2 regions of the Desulfofalx alkaliphila DSM 12257 genome follow, and region 1 is predicted to be linked to the other one. Evidence: predicted binding sites of a transcription regulator. Region 1 holds the regulator's gene; the other holds the start of a gene.
What was found. The regulator HrcA, encoded in region 1, represses chaperone genes, less so after heat shock. The targets are predictions, from matches to a motif close to TGTTAGCACTCNNNNNNNNNGAGTGCTAACA.
Positions count from the first base shown of each region.

Region 2: groES (co-chaperone GroES) is a predicted target of HrcA. The motif match lies at 3,822-3,852, and genes of this name have one in related genera.

Region 1 covers NZ_JONT01000001.1:136,523-144,489, forward strand. Annotated here, with positions in the region: gene hemW (radical SAM family heme chaperone HemW) at 39-1,169, shown strand; gene hrcA (heat-inducible transcriptional repressor HrcA) at 1,305-2,339, shown strand; gene BR02_RS0100705 (TCP-1/cpn60 chaperonin family protein) at 2,363-3,934, shown strand; gene grpE (nucleotide exchange factor GrpE) at 3,947-4,534, shown strand; gene dnaK (molecular chaperone DnaK) at 4,578-6,440, shown strand; gene dnaJ (molecular chaperone DnaJ) at 6,561-7,682, shown strand; gene prmA (50S ribosomal protein L11 methyltransferase) at 7,726-7,967, shown strand, end outside.
Region 2 covers NZ_KL544001.1:69,945-77,911, reverse strand. Annotated here, with positions in the region: gene BR02_RS0113560 (DMT family transporter) at 1-717, opposite strand, end outside; gene cysK (cysteine synthase A) at 832-1,770, shown strand; gene groL (chaperonin GroEL) at 1,824-3,452, opposite strand; gene groES (co-chaperone GroES) at 3,489-3,776, opposite strand; gene mog (molybdopterin adenylyltransferase) at 4,066-4,557, opposite strand; gene fdhD (formate dehydrogenase accessory sulfurtransferase FdhD) at 4,646-5,431, shown strand; gene BR02_RS0113530 (winged helix-turn-helix domain-containing protein) at 5,424-5,774, opposite strand; gene BR02_RS0113525 (molybdopterin biosynthesis protein) at 5,767-7,704, opposite strand; gene BR02_RS0113520 (molybdopterin molybdotransferase MoeA) at 7,758-7,967, opposite strand, start outside.

The DNA.
Region 1 (7,967 bases):
AACTGGGGAAAACTAGTGCTGTAGAGGGGAAATGTTTTGTGATCCTTGGTTTATATGTACACGTGCCCTTTTGTTTGCAAAAGTGCCACTATTGTGACTTTGTTTCCTATCCATATAGTTATCCTTTGGCAGAGGATTATCTTAAAGCTTTGGAACTGGAGGCGGCATATTATGCCCGGCTTTTTCCTGAATTAAAAATAAACACCCTTTTTATCGGCGGGGGCACCCCCACTGTGCTGGAAGAAAGGCTCTTGTCCATCTTGTTGGACTGTTTACAAAGGCACCTGGGCTGGCAGCAGGATGCTGAAGTGACAGTGGAGGCTAACCCCGATACCTTGGATTTGTCAAAACTTACTGTGCTGCGCCGGGGAGGGGTAAACCGCCTCAGTTTAGGTGTGCAGGCCTGCCAGCGGCATCTGCTGCAGTTATTGGGTCGGACCCATGGGTATCAAGAGGTGGTGCAGGCTGTGGAAGATGCCAGGCAGGTGGGGTTTGATAACATTAATCTGGATTTAATTTTTGGTATTCCCGGTCAAACCCTTGACCATTGGCGGCAATCCCTGCGGCTATTGACAAGGCTTGATCCAAACCACCTGGCCTGCTATGGTTTGCAATGGGAAGAGGGTACACCGCTCACAACTGCCCTTGATAAGGGCCGCTTAAAGGCAGTTTCCCAAGAAGAAGAATTGGACATGTATAATGAAGCAATTATTTTTTTAACGGCCCAGGGGTACCGGCATTACGAAATTTCTAGCTTTGCTAAACCGGGCTATTATTCCCGGCACAACCTCTGTTATTGGCATAACGGCCCTTATTTAGGTTTAGGGCCCGCTGCCCATTCACACCTTAATGCCCGGCGTTGGGCCAATACTGCAGATGTTGAACTCTATGTCAGTCAGTTGGCAAAAGGGGTGGCGCCGGTGGCGGAGAGTCACCCACTGAGCCGGCAGGACTCCATGATAGAAACCGCCTTTATGGGTTTGAGGCTGCTGGAAGGTATAAACTTAAAACAATTTTACAAGCGTTTTGGTTTACATTTAACAGATGTCTGGCAGCAGGAAGTTGCAGAACTTAGGGCCGACGGGCTGGTGGAGCTGAAAGACAGTCACCTTAGGCTGACACCTAAGGGTTTGCCCCTTGCGAACCTGGTTTTTAGTAAGTTTGTATAAAGCCCTGGCTTAAGTTTTATATGGGTGCTTATGGTAAACTACCCGCTTGACAAAAAACGGGTGTGGTGCTATGTTTATTTTGGGAGCACTTTAGCACTCAACAAACTAGAGTGCTAACAGAAGGAGGTGGTTCCTGTGGTAATGGATGACCGGAAGAAAAAAATATTGCTGGCTATCATTCACGATTACATTTCCACTGCTGAACCGGTGGGATCGAGGACCATTTCCAAAAAATACAAACTTGGAGTTAGTCCGGCCACTGTTAGAAACGACATGGCAGATTTAGAAGAACTAGGGTTTATTGAACAGCCCCACACTTCAGCTGGGCGGATACCTTCAGATTTAGGTTACCGTTATTATGTGGATTATTTGATGGAAAAGGAGCAGCTTACTGAAAGACAACAGCAGCTTATTAATGAAAGTTACAGCAGTAAATCCCAGGAAATTGGCAGAATAATTTATCGAACAGGCCAACTTTTAACCAGGCTGACAAACTATCCTTCCATGGTAATGGCACCTCAAGTTGCTGACTATACAATAAAATACGTTCAGCTGGTTTCTATGTCGCCCACCCAGGCCATGGTGATTGTTGTGCTTGATACCGGGGCGGTGCAGCACCAGATGATTGAGGTGGCAGAAAACATTACCCAGGCAGACTTAGAACAAATTTCATCGGTGTTGAATGCAAAGTTGTCAGGGGTTAACCCCGAACACATTAAAATGACCATCATGAAGGAAATATATTTCGAGTTATCTAAGTACAGGTACTTTCTGGATGTTGCTTTAGGTCCCTTGGAAAACCTTAGGGGTGAAACCAAGGATAAGATTTATTTGGGCGGGGTATATAATATACTTAACCAACCGGAATTCCATAATATTGAAAAACTAAAGACCCTTTTATCTCTGTTGGAAAAAGAACAACTGCTGCAGGAAATCCTTACCGACAGCAGCAGTGACAGCGATGTTTCTGTACGTATTGGGGTGGAGAACAGCTATGATCAAATAAAGGACTGTACTATGGTTACCGCCACCTATCATATGGGTGACCGCTTGGTAGGTACCCTGGGGGTGCTGGGGCCAACCAGAATGGAATATGCCAAAGTAATTTCTGTGGTTGAGCATTTGGCAAATATTTTAAATCAGACTATGAGTAAAATTAACCGCGTGTAAGTTGACGGTGAGGAGGAAGATAATTGAGTTTGAAGCAACATGCCAGCCAGGGCTCTGAGGTGGATGAAAGGCTGGCGGCATTAATAACCAACTCCAATGCAGTGCGTGCCATTTCTGCAGCGGTGGAGGGCACCCTTGGTCCCAAAGGGCTTGATACAATGCTGGTGGATCGGTTTGGCGAGGTGGTAATCACAAACGACGGTGTTACCATTCTCAGCATGATGGAGGCCAGCCACCCCGCTGCAAAAATGGTAATTAATATAGCTAAGTCTCAGCAGGAGGAGATTGGGGACGGCACCACCACCGCCACTGTAATGGCCGGCGCCCTGGTTAGCGCCGGTGTTGACCAGGTGGCCAGGGGGGTGCCGGTGGCCCGGGTTATTGAAGGTCTGAGGGCGGGCCTAAGGAGAGCCCAAGGGGAAATTGAGAAACAGGCCAGGGCCGTTACCGGTCTCGATGATCCGGCAATACGGCAGGTGGCCCTGGTGGCCGGCCGGGAACATGAGGATATTGCTGACCTGGTGGTAAGTGCTGCCAAGTTAATTGGCCAAGAAAAGCTAGAGGACACTGCCTTTAAACTGGCTGACGCTGTGCTGGCGGAGGAAGGGGCAGAAAACGGTGTCTTTATGGGCGTTATAATTGGCAAGGAGCGCATGAACAAGCAAATGCCCAAAGACTTACAGCAAGTAAAGGTCTTGGTCATTGATGATGCCCTGGAGCCGGAAGAAATTGAAGAAGAATCCCTCGGTACTGAAAGTGGATTTGCACGCTACCTGGAACTGCAAAATGAATTTCGTACCAATCTACAAAAAATAATTGATCTAGGGGTCGGCCTGGTGCTGGTGGACCGGGGGGTCAATGATCTTGCCGAAGAAATGCTTACCGATGCCGGAATAATGGTGTTACAGCGGGTGCCCAATAAAGAGCTGAGCAAGGCGGCAGAGCACTGCGGTGCCCGCATGGTTAAACGCACCGGCTTAAAAAAGAAGGAGCCCGATTTGGCTAAATATCTGGGTTATGCCCAGAGGGTAAAAAGTGATGAAAAGTTGGAACAGGTTTGGATTTTAGAGGGCAGCGGCAAGCCCATGGCCACTGTGCTGGTGGGGGCTGCCACCTCTGAGGTGGTGGGGGAACGTCAGCGTATTGCCAAGGATGCTGCGGCAGCGGTACAGGCTGCAGTTAAAGGCGGCGTGGTGCCCGGAGGGGGCTCGCTGGAACTGGCAGTGGCCCGGGAAGTGGAAAAACTCCGGGAAGAAACCCGCGGCATGGCCGGTTTTGGGGTGGACTGCGTAGTTGAAGCCTTAAAACGCCCCATGGCCCAAATAGTGTCCAATGCCGGCTTTAATCCCCTGGAAAAGATGGGCGATGTTTATGTTGCACAGATTGAGCAGGGCAAGGCTTCAATTGCCCTTGATTGTGATAGCGGTGAAGTGGCTGATATGCTGGAATTGGGCGTGGTTGACCCTGCCCTGGTAAAAATATACGCACTTAAGGCTGCCGGTGAAATTGCAGAGGCAATTTTAAGAATAGATACCATTATTAAAATGCGTGACGGTAAATCCGGTGATGACGGTGATGTGAACTCAGATGTTTAATAGGTTTGTGGGGTGATAATTTTGACGGAAGAAAACAAGCAAAAGCTGCAGCAGGAGACGGAAAAGGAAGAAGTGCAGGAGACAGAAAAGGAAGGGCTAAATGAAGCTTCTGAAGACCAAAAGGAAGCCGCTGTGGAATTAACATTGGAGCAAATGCAGCAATTGCTAGACAGCAAAACAGCCGAGGCAGAGGAAAATTATAACCGCCTGCTAAGAACCCAAGCGGATTTTGATAACTATCGGCGGCGCACCAAAGAAGAGCGGGAACAACTGATTAAGTATGCAAGTGAGAGTTTAATAATAGAACTGCTCCCGGTGCTGGACAACTTTGACCGGGCCCTGGGTGCTGCAGACACACCCGGAGATGATTTTGCAGCCGGTGTAAAAATGATTCATCGCCAGCTGATGGAAGTGTTAAACAAGGAAGGCTTAGAAGAAATTGCTGCCGAGGGGAAGGAGTTTGACCCCATGGTGCATGAGGCTATGATGCAGGTGGAAAGCGATGAACATAGTGAAAACACAGTGGTAGAAGAATTGCGCAAAGGATACACTCTAAAGGGCAAGGTAATTCGTCCCAGTTTAGTTAAAGTTGCTAAATAAGCTTAAGACAAGATACATAGGAATAATTGGAGGTTGATTGCAAATGGGCAAAGTAATAGGTATTGATCTTGGCACTACTAACTCCTGCGTAGCCGTAATGGAAGGCGGCGAAGCGGTGGTTATTCCTAATGCTGAAGGGGCACGGACCACTCCTTCGGTGGTAGGTTTTTCTAAAACCGGTGAGCGGTTGGTGGGTCAGATTGCCAAAAGGCAGGCTGTGAGTAATCCCGACCGCACCATTAGTTCAATTAAGCGTTATATGGGTACCACCCATAAGGTTAATATTGAGGGTAAAGACTATTCACCCCCTGAAGTTTCAGCAATGATATTGCAAAAAATGAAGGCTGATGCGGAGGCTTATTTGGGCACCAAGGTTACTAAAGCGGTAATTACTGTGCCGGCATATTTTTCCGATGCCCAGCGTCAGGCCACCAAAGATGCCGGTAAAATTGCAGGCTTAGAGGTGCTGCGTATTATTAACGAGCCCACCGCAGCGGCATTGGCTTACGGTTTAGATAAAGGTGAAGACCAAACGATACTGGTTTATGACTTAGGCGGTGGCACCTTTGACGTATCCATTTTAGAGCTGGGCGACGGCGTATTTGAAGTAAAGGCCACCAGCGGTAACAACCGTTTAGGTGGCGACGACTTTGACCAGCGCATTGTGGATTGGATGGTAGCGGAATTTAAAAAAGAATCAGGCATTGATTTGAAAAACGACCGCATGGCAATGCAGCGTTTAAGGGAAGCCGCTGAAAAGGCCAAAATTGAATTATCCGGCGTAATGACTTCAAACATTAACCTGCCCTTTATTACAGCCGGTGAAGACGGACCCAAACACTTAGACTTAAACTTATCCAGGGCTAAGTTTGATGAACTGACCGCAGACCTGGTGGAAAAAACCATGGGGCCAACCAGACAGGCAATGGCGGATTCCGGCCTGGAACCTAAGGATATAGATAAAATATTGTTGGTGGGTGGTTCTACCCGTATTCCGGCGGTACAGGAAGCAATTAAGAAGTATTTAGGTAAAGAGCCTCACAAGGGCATTAACCCCGATGAGTGTGTGGCATTGGGGGCTGCCATTCAGGCAGGGGTGTTGGCCGGTGAAGTGAAGGATGTTTTACTGCTGGATGTGACACCGCTTTCCTTGGGAATTGAAACCTTGGGTGGGGTATTTACCCGTTTAATTGAGCGCAACACCACCATTCCCACATCAAAGAGCCAGGTCTTCTCCACTGCCGCTGACAACCAAACCACAGTGGAAATTCATGTGCTGCAGGGTGAGCGTCCCATGGCGGCAGACAACAAGACACTGGGTCGGTTTTCCTTAACCGGTATTCCGCCGGCACCCCGGGGTGTACCGCAAATTGAAGTTAAGTTTGATATCGATGCTAACGGTATAGTAAATGTATCTGCTAAGGATATGTCTACCAATAAAGAACAAAGTATCACCATTACCAGCAGCGGCGGTTTAAGTGATGAAGAAATTGAAAAAATGGTAAAAGACGCTGAACGCTATGCCGAAGAGGACAAAAAGCGCCAAGAGGCAGTTGAGGTACGCAACAATGCCGATAGCTTGATTTATCAGGCTGAAAAAGCGGTGAAAGATTTTGCTGAAAAGGCCGATAAGGCTATGATTGACAAGGTAAACAAGGCCATTGAAGAATTGCGCACCGCAATGGCCTCGGATAACATTGAAGATATTAAACAAAAGACTGAAGACTTAACTAAACCGCTGTATGAATTGACCACTGCCATGTATCAGCAGCAGGCAGAACAAGAGGGCGGTGAACAAGGCGGCTGCCAGGGCGGCACCTGCGGTGCTCAATCTCAAGCTGAGGATGAAAATGTGGTGGACGCTGAATATAAAGTAAAAGAAGAAGAGGACAAAAAAGACAAATAGCACATAATATAGTATAATGTTGAGTGTTCAAAATATTTATTTTGAACCGAACAGTAAAGTCCCGCAGGGGAGGTTACCTCCCCTGCGCTTTGCGTATTTTTATTTTAAGGTGGTGACCCCATGTCCAAGAGAGATTACTATGAGGTCTTGGGGCTTTCAAGGGATGCCTCGGCCGACGACATAAAGAAGGCATATCGAAAGCTGGCCCGGCAATATCACCCCGATGTAAATCCCGGAGATAAGGAAGCGGAGGCAAAATTTAAAGAGGCTGCTGAAGCCTATGCAGTGCTCAGTGATCCTGAAAAGCGCTCGAAATATGACCGCTTTGGACACGCAGGGGCCAACGGTCAGGGTTTCGATTTTGATGGTTTTGGCGCCGGCGGATTTGGCGGCTTGGACGATATCTTTGACATTTTCTTTGGGGGCGGTCGGCGTCAACGTACCGGTCCCCAAAAGGGCAACGATTTAAGAATTAATATGGAGATATCCTTTAAAGAAGCTGCCTTTGGCGTGGAAAGGGATATCCAGGTGCCCCGCACCGAGCACTGCGAAACCTGCAACGGCAGTGGGGCGGCACCGGGCACTTCGCCCAAAAAATGCGGTGTTTGTCACGGCAGTGGGCAAATTCAGCAGGCGGCTAACACCCCCTTTGGCCGTGTGATACAATCGCGCACCTGTGGCAACTGCAACGGTACCGGCCAGGTAATAGACAGACCATGCCCCACCTGCAGGGGAACAGGTACTGTGCGCCGCACCCGCAGTATTCATGTCAAAATACCTGCGGGGGTAGATAACGGGGTCAGACTGCGGTTAAACGGTGAAGGGGAGCCCGGTTTAAGGGGTGGCCCTCCGGGGGACTTATATGTATTTATTTCAGTCCGTCCGCACAAAATATTTAAACGTGATGGCAATGAGGTCTTCTGTGAAGTACCGATTACTTTTGCCCAGGCTGCGCTGGGGGATGAAATAACTGTACCCACCCTGGACGGGGATGTGGAAATGAAGGTGCCTGAAGGCACCCAAACCGGCGCTGTTTTCCGCCTTAAGGGCAAGGGCATACCCTATGTTAACGGTGCCGGCCGCGGCGATCAGCACGTGCGGGTTAAAGTAACAACCCCAACCAAACTAAGCGACCGCCAGCGTGAACTGCTGAAGGAATTTGCCGCCCTATCCGGTGAAAAGATACCTAAAGGTGCCGAAAAGGGTTTTTTCAGGAAAGTTAAAGATGCATTCATGGGGTAGCTGAGATGGTATTGCCGCAAATAAATTTTTGGAGGTATTTCCCTTGAAATGGCTTGAGGTTTCAGTGCACACCCCTTCAGATGCGGTGGAACTGGTTTCATTAATATTTGAAGAATTGGGTGTAGGCGGGGTAGCCATTGAAGACCCCGCCATTATTTATAGATATATTGAATCGGGAGTTTGGGACCACTGGGATTTTTCTGAGGATGAGCTCAAAAATGCCAAAGCGGTGGTAAAGGCCTATCTACCGCCGCAGAAGGATACCAAAATGATGCTGGAACAATT
Region 2 (7,967 bases), on a different contig from region 1:
GCGCAAGGCCCAGTTAAATACCGTATGACCAAAAATGGTGGGTATGACGGCCAACATTAAAAACCACATCCAGGTGGCCCCGTCGTAGGGATAAAAGGGCAGCTCCATAACTAAACTGCACAGCATTAAGGTCACAGCCGATGCACTGTAAACCAGGGTGACATAGGTAAATAAGGACAGCCTAAAGCGCAGGCTTCTTCCAATCAGTACATAACCGGCAACAAAGATTGCCCCGGCAAAGGCCAGCAGGTCTCCCAGCAGGGCCTGACCGCCCACTTGAAAGTCATTAATGCCTATAATAATACTGCCCGTCAAGGCTAAGCCGGCTCCGGCCAGGCCCTTGCGGCTAATTTTCTCCTTGTACAAGAAGTAGCCCCCGGCTATTACGAACAGCGGCTGCATGGTTACCAATACAGTTGAACTGGCCACCGTGGTGTAGTTCAATGATGTTACCCAGGTGGCAAAGTGCATGGCCAGCAAAACACCGGAAAGTACAGCCAGCAGCAGATCCCGGCCACTGATATGTTTAAGCTCTTGACGCCCGGTGGCAAAGGCCAGCGGTGCCAGCAGCAGCACGGTGAAAGCCAAGCGGTAAAAAGCGATAATTAATGCCGGGGCGTCAGCCAGCTTAGTAAAGATTGCTGAAAAGGAGGCCGCCAGCACACCCAGCAGCACCGCCAGGTAGGGATTAATAATTGGTTTGGTCGAATTAGTCATTTATTTTTTCTTCACCTGCGTTGTCTCTTTTTTGTTAATATTATTCTATTGTAGGTTAAAATAAGAGGATGGGCAACCGATTCGGCCCTAATAATTAAAATTGAGGTGGTTACCATGAATATTAAAAACAGCCTTTTGGAGTTAATCGGTAAAACACCCCTGGTACGGTTAAATAAGTTGTCGGCTGCCGGTGGTGCCCAGGTGATTGCCAAGGTGGAGTTTTTTAATCCCGGCGGCAGTGTAAAGGATCGCATTGGTATAGCAATGATTGACGAGGCTGAAAAAAAGGGCTTATTAAACAGTGATACCGTCATTATCGAACCCACCAGCGGAAATACCGGCATTGGTCTGGCCCTGGCCTGCGCCATTAAAGGTTATCGCTTGATACTTACCATGCCCGAAACAATGAGTGCAGAGCGGCGCAGCTTACTAAGGGCCTATGGGGCTGAAATAGTGCTTACACCGGGTACCAAGGGCATGGCCGGGGCAGTGGAAGAGGCAAAGAGGCTGGCACAAGAATACAGCAGTTCCTTTATCCCCCAGCAGTTTGAAAACATGGCAAATCCCAGGGTGCACTCAGAAACAACTGCCCAGGAAATATGGGAGGATACCGAAGGTAAGGTGGATATTTTCGTGGCCGGGGTGGGCACCGGCGGCACCATTACCGGTGTGGCCAGAGCACTGAAAGAAAGAAAACCCGACCTGCAAACAGTTGCCGTTGAACCGGCTTCATCTCCGGTTATTTCCGGCGGCAGCGCCGGGCCGCACAAAATACAGGGCATAGGTGCCGGCTTTGTGCCCGAGGTGCTGCAGGTGGAGCTGCTGGATAAGGTGATACGGGTAACCGACCGGCAGGCCATGGAAACCGCCCGCAGCCTGGCTAAGGATGAGGGATTGTTAGTGGGCATATCCTCAGGGGCCGCAGCCTATGCCGCCGGCCAGATAGCCAAGCTGCCGGAAAATAAGGGCAAAATGGTGGTGGTACTGCTGCCGGACACCGGCGAGAGATACTTATCCACCGAATTATTCCAAACCCCGGGGCCCAAAGTTTAATCATACCCTATGAACAAAAAAATCCTTGCGCCTAAAGCGCAAGGATTTTTTACTTACATCATGGGCATTCCGCCGCCCATGCCGCCCATGGGGTCGCTCTTTGGATCTTCGGGAAGGTCGGCCACCAGCGTTTCTGTGGTCAGAATCATTGCAGCAATGCTGGCAGCATTCTGTAAAGCAGAACGGGTTACTTTTGCCGGGTCTACAATACCTGCATCAATCATATTGGTAAACTTATCACGGAGAGCATCGTAACCAACACCCTGCTCCTTGTGGCGAACTTTCTCAACCACCACAGAGCCTTCTACACCGGCGTTGTTAGCAATTTGACGCAGCGGTTCTTCCAGTGAGCGTTTAACAATATCGATACCTGTCTTTTCATCGCTTTCGTCAGCGGTTAAGCCTTCCAGGGCAGGAATAATATCCACATAGCAGGTACCGCCGCCGGATACAATACCTTCTTCAACTGCAGCACGGGTAGCGTTCAGTGCGTCTTCAATGCGCAGTTTCTTTTCTTTCATTTCTGTTTCAGTGGCTGCACCCACAGAAATTACCGCTACACCGCCGGCCAGTTTAGCCAGACGTTCTTGCAGTTTTTCTTTATCAAACTCGGAGGTGGAGTCTTCAATTTGTCTCTTAATTTGAGCAACACGGGCAGTGATTTTGTCCGCTTCGCCCTGGCCACCTACAATAATGGTTTCTTCTTTCTTCACGCGAACCTGGCGAGCAGTTCCCATCAAATCTAAGGTTGCATTTTCAAGCTTTAAGCCCACTTCTTCAGTGATTACTGTACCGCCGGTGAGGATAGCAAGGTCCTCCAACATGGCCTTACGGCGATCACCGAATCCGGGAGCTTTAACGGCTACACAGGTGAAGGTACCGCGGAGTTTGTTGAGCACTAAAGTTGCCAGGGCTTCACCTTCCAGGTCTTCACAGATAATCATTAAGGGCTTGCCGGTTTGCACAACTTTCTCCAGTACAGGCAATACGTCAGCCACGGCACTGATCTTCTTATCGGTGATCAGTATGTATGGGTCGCTCAAGGTAGCTTCCATTTTGTCGGTGTCGGTAATCATGTACGGAGAAATGTAACCGCGGTCAAAGTTCATACCTTCAACAACTTCCAGGGATGTGCCCATGCTCTGGGATTCTTCAACGGTGATAACTCCGTCCTTGCCCACCTTTTCCATGGCGTCGGCAATCAGTTCACCAATTTTACTGTCGTTGGCAGAAATGCTGGCCACCTGAGCAATGGCTTCTTTGCTTTCAATGTGTTTGGATTGATTCTTAATTTCTTCAACTGCCTTTTCAACAGCACGCTCAATACCGCGCTTGAGAATCATTGGGTTTGCACCGGCAGCTACGTTTTTCAAGCCTTCACGCACCAGTGCCTGGGCCAGCAAGGTGGCTGTGGTGGTGCCGTCACCGGCAACATCGTTGGTCTTGGTGGCAACTTCCTTTACAAGTTGAGCACCCATATTTTCAAAGTGGTCTGCTAACTCCACTTCTCTGGCAATGGTTACACCGTCATTGGTAATTAGGGGAGAACCGAACTTTTTTTCCAATACAACGTTGCGGCCTTTGGGGCCGAGGGTTACTTTTACAGCTTCAGCTAAGGCATTAACGCCTTTTTCAAGGGCCTTGCGAGCATTTTCGCTAAAGATAATTTCTTTACCTGCCAAAATAATGACCTCCTTCTTGTCCTAGGTTCAGTGTAGTTATTCAATTACTGCTAAGATATCCATTTCGCGCAGAATAAGATATTCTTCACCGTCAACTTTTACTTCATTGCCGGCATACTTGGAATACAGCACCTTGTCGCCTGCCTTAACATCCATGGGCTGACGCTGGCCGTTTTCCAGCACCCGGCCGGGGCCTACTGCAATAACTTCTGCCTGCTGAGGCTTTTCCTTTGCAGTGTCAGGTAATACAATACCGCTCTTAGTCACTTCTTCGCTGGGCAGTGCCTTTACAACTACCCTGTCACCTAGTGGTTTGATTGCCACAAATACCCCTCCTTGATATTGAGAAATATTTTCTTAAATTTTTACTGTTAGCACTCACGCTAGATGAGTGCTAACATCCAAGTAATATAATATAAAACGAAAAATCCAAAAGCAAATACCCCTGAGGGAAGAAAAATATCATAATTTTTCAAAATGGTTAATTAGGGGTAAAAAACTTTTAGTTTCTCATTTTATATAAATATTACTTGCTTTCTAATATTTTCTATTTATATTGTTGCCTTTAGCATCATGCTTTATACACAACTTAAAAAAATTTCCATGTATATTTTTAATCCTGACCACATTCCCCGCCGGCTCCGGACAGTATTTCCAATCCGTGGGGCAGGGCCGGCAGCACCACCGCTAAACATTCCCTTACGCCCTTGGGACTTCCCGGCAGGTTAATGATTAAGGTGCTCTTTCTAATGCCGGCCACCGCCCGGCTGAGCATGGCCTTGGGAGTAATGCGCAGCGATTCAAGCCGCATGGCTTCGGCAATGCCCGGGGCTTCTTTATCTATTACCGCCAGGGTGGCATCCGGTGTGTTATCCCGGGGGCTAAATCCTGTGCCTCCGGTGGTAAGCACCAGGTTAAGCTTTAAATCATCGCAGCAGTACAGCAATTGTTCCTTAATTAATTCCAGGTCATCGGCTATTACCCGATAATATGCCAGCTCACCACCGATTTGGGCCATCATTTCTTTAATTACTTGGCCGCTTTTGTCTTCCCGTTCCCCCCGGGAACCTTTATCGCTCAGGGTTATTACCCCCACTTTTATCACAGTAATCACCGCCTATGTACTTTTTTTCCCCAACAGGTTAGAATAGAAAAAGTAAAAAATGTTAAAAAACTTTCCCCTGGAGGTAGTGATGAAAAAAGAAAACTTTGTTTCCTTACCAATAACCAAAGTTGTTGATAGCGCAATTAGCCAAGAAGAGGACAAGGTGGTTACCGAAATACCGGTGACACTTTTTTTAAACGGTGATGAATTTGTTACCTTGGTCTGCTCACCCCAGTACCTGAAAGAATTGGCAGTGGGTTTTCTTTGCTCCGAGGGCATTTTACAGCAGCCGTCCGACCTGCATGACATCTCCGTTGATGAAGAAGAAGGTATCATCCATGTCAGCGCCAATGCCGGGCAAGCGGAAAAGCGGTTTTTAAAGCGCTATATAACCTCTTGCTGCGGGCGCGGGCGGTCATCCTTTTACTTTGTAAACGACGCCAAGTCCATGTCTGTGGTGGACAGCACCACCTTTGTCACCCCCCGGCACATATGGCAGTTGAGCACCGATTTGGAAGAACAATCCACTTTATTTAAAGAAACCGGCGGCGTACACAACGCGGCTCTGTGTACCGCTGACCAAGTGGTGGTTTTCTTTGAAGATATCGGAAGACACAATGCAGTGGATAAAATATTTGGGCACTGCTTTTTAAATAATATTCCCTTTGATGACAAAATCATGGTTTTTAGCGGGCGCATTTCTTCCGAAATATTGATTAAGGTTGCCAAGATGGGCCTGCCCATTTTAGTATCCCGGTCGGCCCCCACCGCCCTGGCGGTGGAAATGGCAGTGGAACTGGGCCTCACGGTGGTCGGTTTCGCCCGGGGCAAGCGCTTGAACATATACGCTAACCCCTGGCGGGTGGTTATTTAAGGGCAAAACTTTCCTTAAACAATTCCTCAATGACACCGTCCACCTGTTGACGAAAGCTGCTGTAGCGCTTAATTAACTCTAGGGCGGGGGGGGTCAGGGTTGCACCGCCTCCCTGTTCACCGCCCACCTGGGTAACCACCAGTTCTATTTGCCAGCGTTTTTGGGCGGTTTTTATTCTACCCCAGGCTGCCCGGTAGGACATATTCATTTCCCGGGCAGCTGCGGATATGGAGCCCATTTCATGTATTAGTTTTAAGAGCTTAAACAAGCCGTCACCAAATACCGTGCCATCCCATTCCAACCACACCTTATAACCGGGTTTAAATCTGTCGGGACTATACATCACTGTCACTCTGCCGCCACATAACCTTACCGCAGTCCCGCAGGTCATAACCCCCCAGTTTATATACTTCCTGTTGAAACTCCGGCAGTTCCATTACTTTTAACAGGCGCTGAATTATCGGTGTGTCCCAGTATTCTTCCGGAATGCAGAGGTCATATCTTTCTTCTATCACTCCGATAAAATCAAGGCCCAAGGCCTTGGCAGCAGCTTTAATTCCTAACCCTGCATCTGCAGAACCGCTGGCCACCGCTGCGGCCACTGCCATATGGGTGTATTCTTCGTGCTGATAACCGTGAACTTGTTCCGGACTAATGCCCAGTTCCTTTAGTTTAAAGTCCAGCAGTATGCGGGTGCCAGCACCCCGCTGGCGGTTAACAAAACTAAGGCCCGGGTTAACCAGGTCGGCCAGGCCGGTAATATTTTTGGGATTGCCCTTGGCCACTATTAAACCCTGCTCCCGGTAAACCAGGTTGACCAGGACCATTTTTCTGTCAGGCAGCAAACGCTTAATATAGGAAACGTTGTAATCCCCGGTTTCTTCATCCAGCAGGTGGGTTCCGGCACAGTGGGCCTCTTTGCGCTTTAAGGCGGTAAGTCCGCCCAGGCTGCCCACATGGGCTGAAGACAGGGAGGCCTGGGGATACAATTTTTTCAGGTAGTTGGCAAGCACATCCAGGGCGATGTCATGGCTGCCGATAACCACTGTGGTCTCGGTGATTTCATCCAGTGAACGCAGCAGTTCTATGGGTACCCTTTCACCGGCCTGGTAGCCTTCGGTGTTGCGGGGCACCCGCAGTATACCGTCGGCCCGCACCATGGACATGATCATTCCTGCACCCCGGGATATGGGGGTGGCTATGGTCTTTTCCCCTACCCGGCCCAGTTTAACCCGAATAAACTCCTCTACACCCAGGGGAGTGACAACTTTACGGGATACTGTGGCCGGAATTTCCGGCCGCCTGTAGGGGGCAACACCCAGTTTTTTGCACACTAAAGGTTTTACAAACAACTCGCAGGCCAGTACAGCCGAAACCGGATAGCCCGGCACACCCACCACCGGTTTGCCTTTTATTTCCCCAAGTATCACCGGCTTGGCAGGCTTGGTGGCAACTCCGTGGGTAAGCACCCGGCCCAACTCCCGCACCAAATCCACCGTATAATCTTCACGGCCGGCAGAGGAACCGGCGTTAACCATCACCATATCTGACTCTTCCACAGCCTTTAAGATGCGGTCCTTTAGCTTTTCATAATCATCTGCGGTTATTTCCCCACGGATGGGTTGGCCGCCCCATTCCCTTATGTACGAACCAAGCACCCGTGTGTTGTATTCGATGATGTCGCCAACCTTTAATTGGCTGCCCGGCTGCACCAACTCGGTGCCGGTGGGTAAAATAGCCACCTTGGGCCGGGGATGTACCTTAATTTCCGTTATCCCTCCGGCTAAAATACCCCCAATATCCATGGGACGAATGATGTGGTTGCCCGGCAATATCATCTCGGTGGCCACCACATCTTCACCGATTACGCGCACATGCTGCCAGGGTGCCACCGCTGCCGTTATCTCAATTAATTCTTCACTGACAAAGTGTACGTCTTCAATCATCACCACCGCATCATATTCCGGCGGCACCGGGTCTCCGGTATCCACCATCACAGCCTGTTCCCCCATTTTAAGCTGCTTAGGTGTGGTCTCTGACGCCCCAAAGGTATCCAGGGAGCGCACTGCTACCCCATCCATGGCCGAAGCGTGGTAGTGGGGCGAAGAAGAACGGGCATACACCGGTTCTGCGGTAACCCGGCCTAAGGCATCCTCTGCCTTTATTATTTCTGCAGGCCCCGGCTCCAGCGCCCCAAGTTCGTCTAAATATTGTAGATATTCTTCCAGGGCCTGCTCCCAGGGTTTATCGTCTAAATAAACATCCCGTTTCATTTTTCCACTCTCCTCTAATAATAAATGCTCAAAAAAACTTCTTTTTGAACACCTTAAAACAGCTTTACCTCCAGGTACTCACCGGCCTCTACGCCCTCTTTGCCTTCGGGCACCCGCGCAAGTCCGTCTGCCTTCACCATTGTTGATATCAGTCCTGATTTACCCAAAACAGGTTCGGCCATTAACTCCCCTTGGTCGAAGTACAGCCGCACCCGCAAAAAGTCTTCCCGCCCTGCCGCCGAGCGCATGTTGCGGTTCAACTT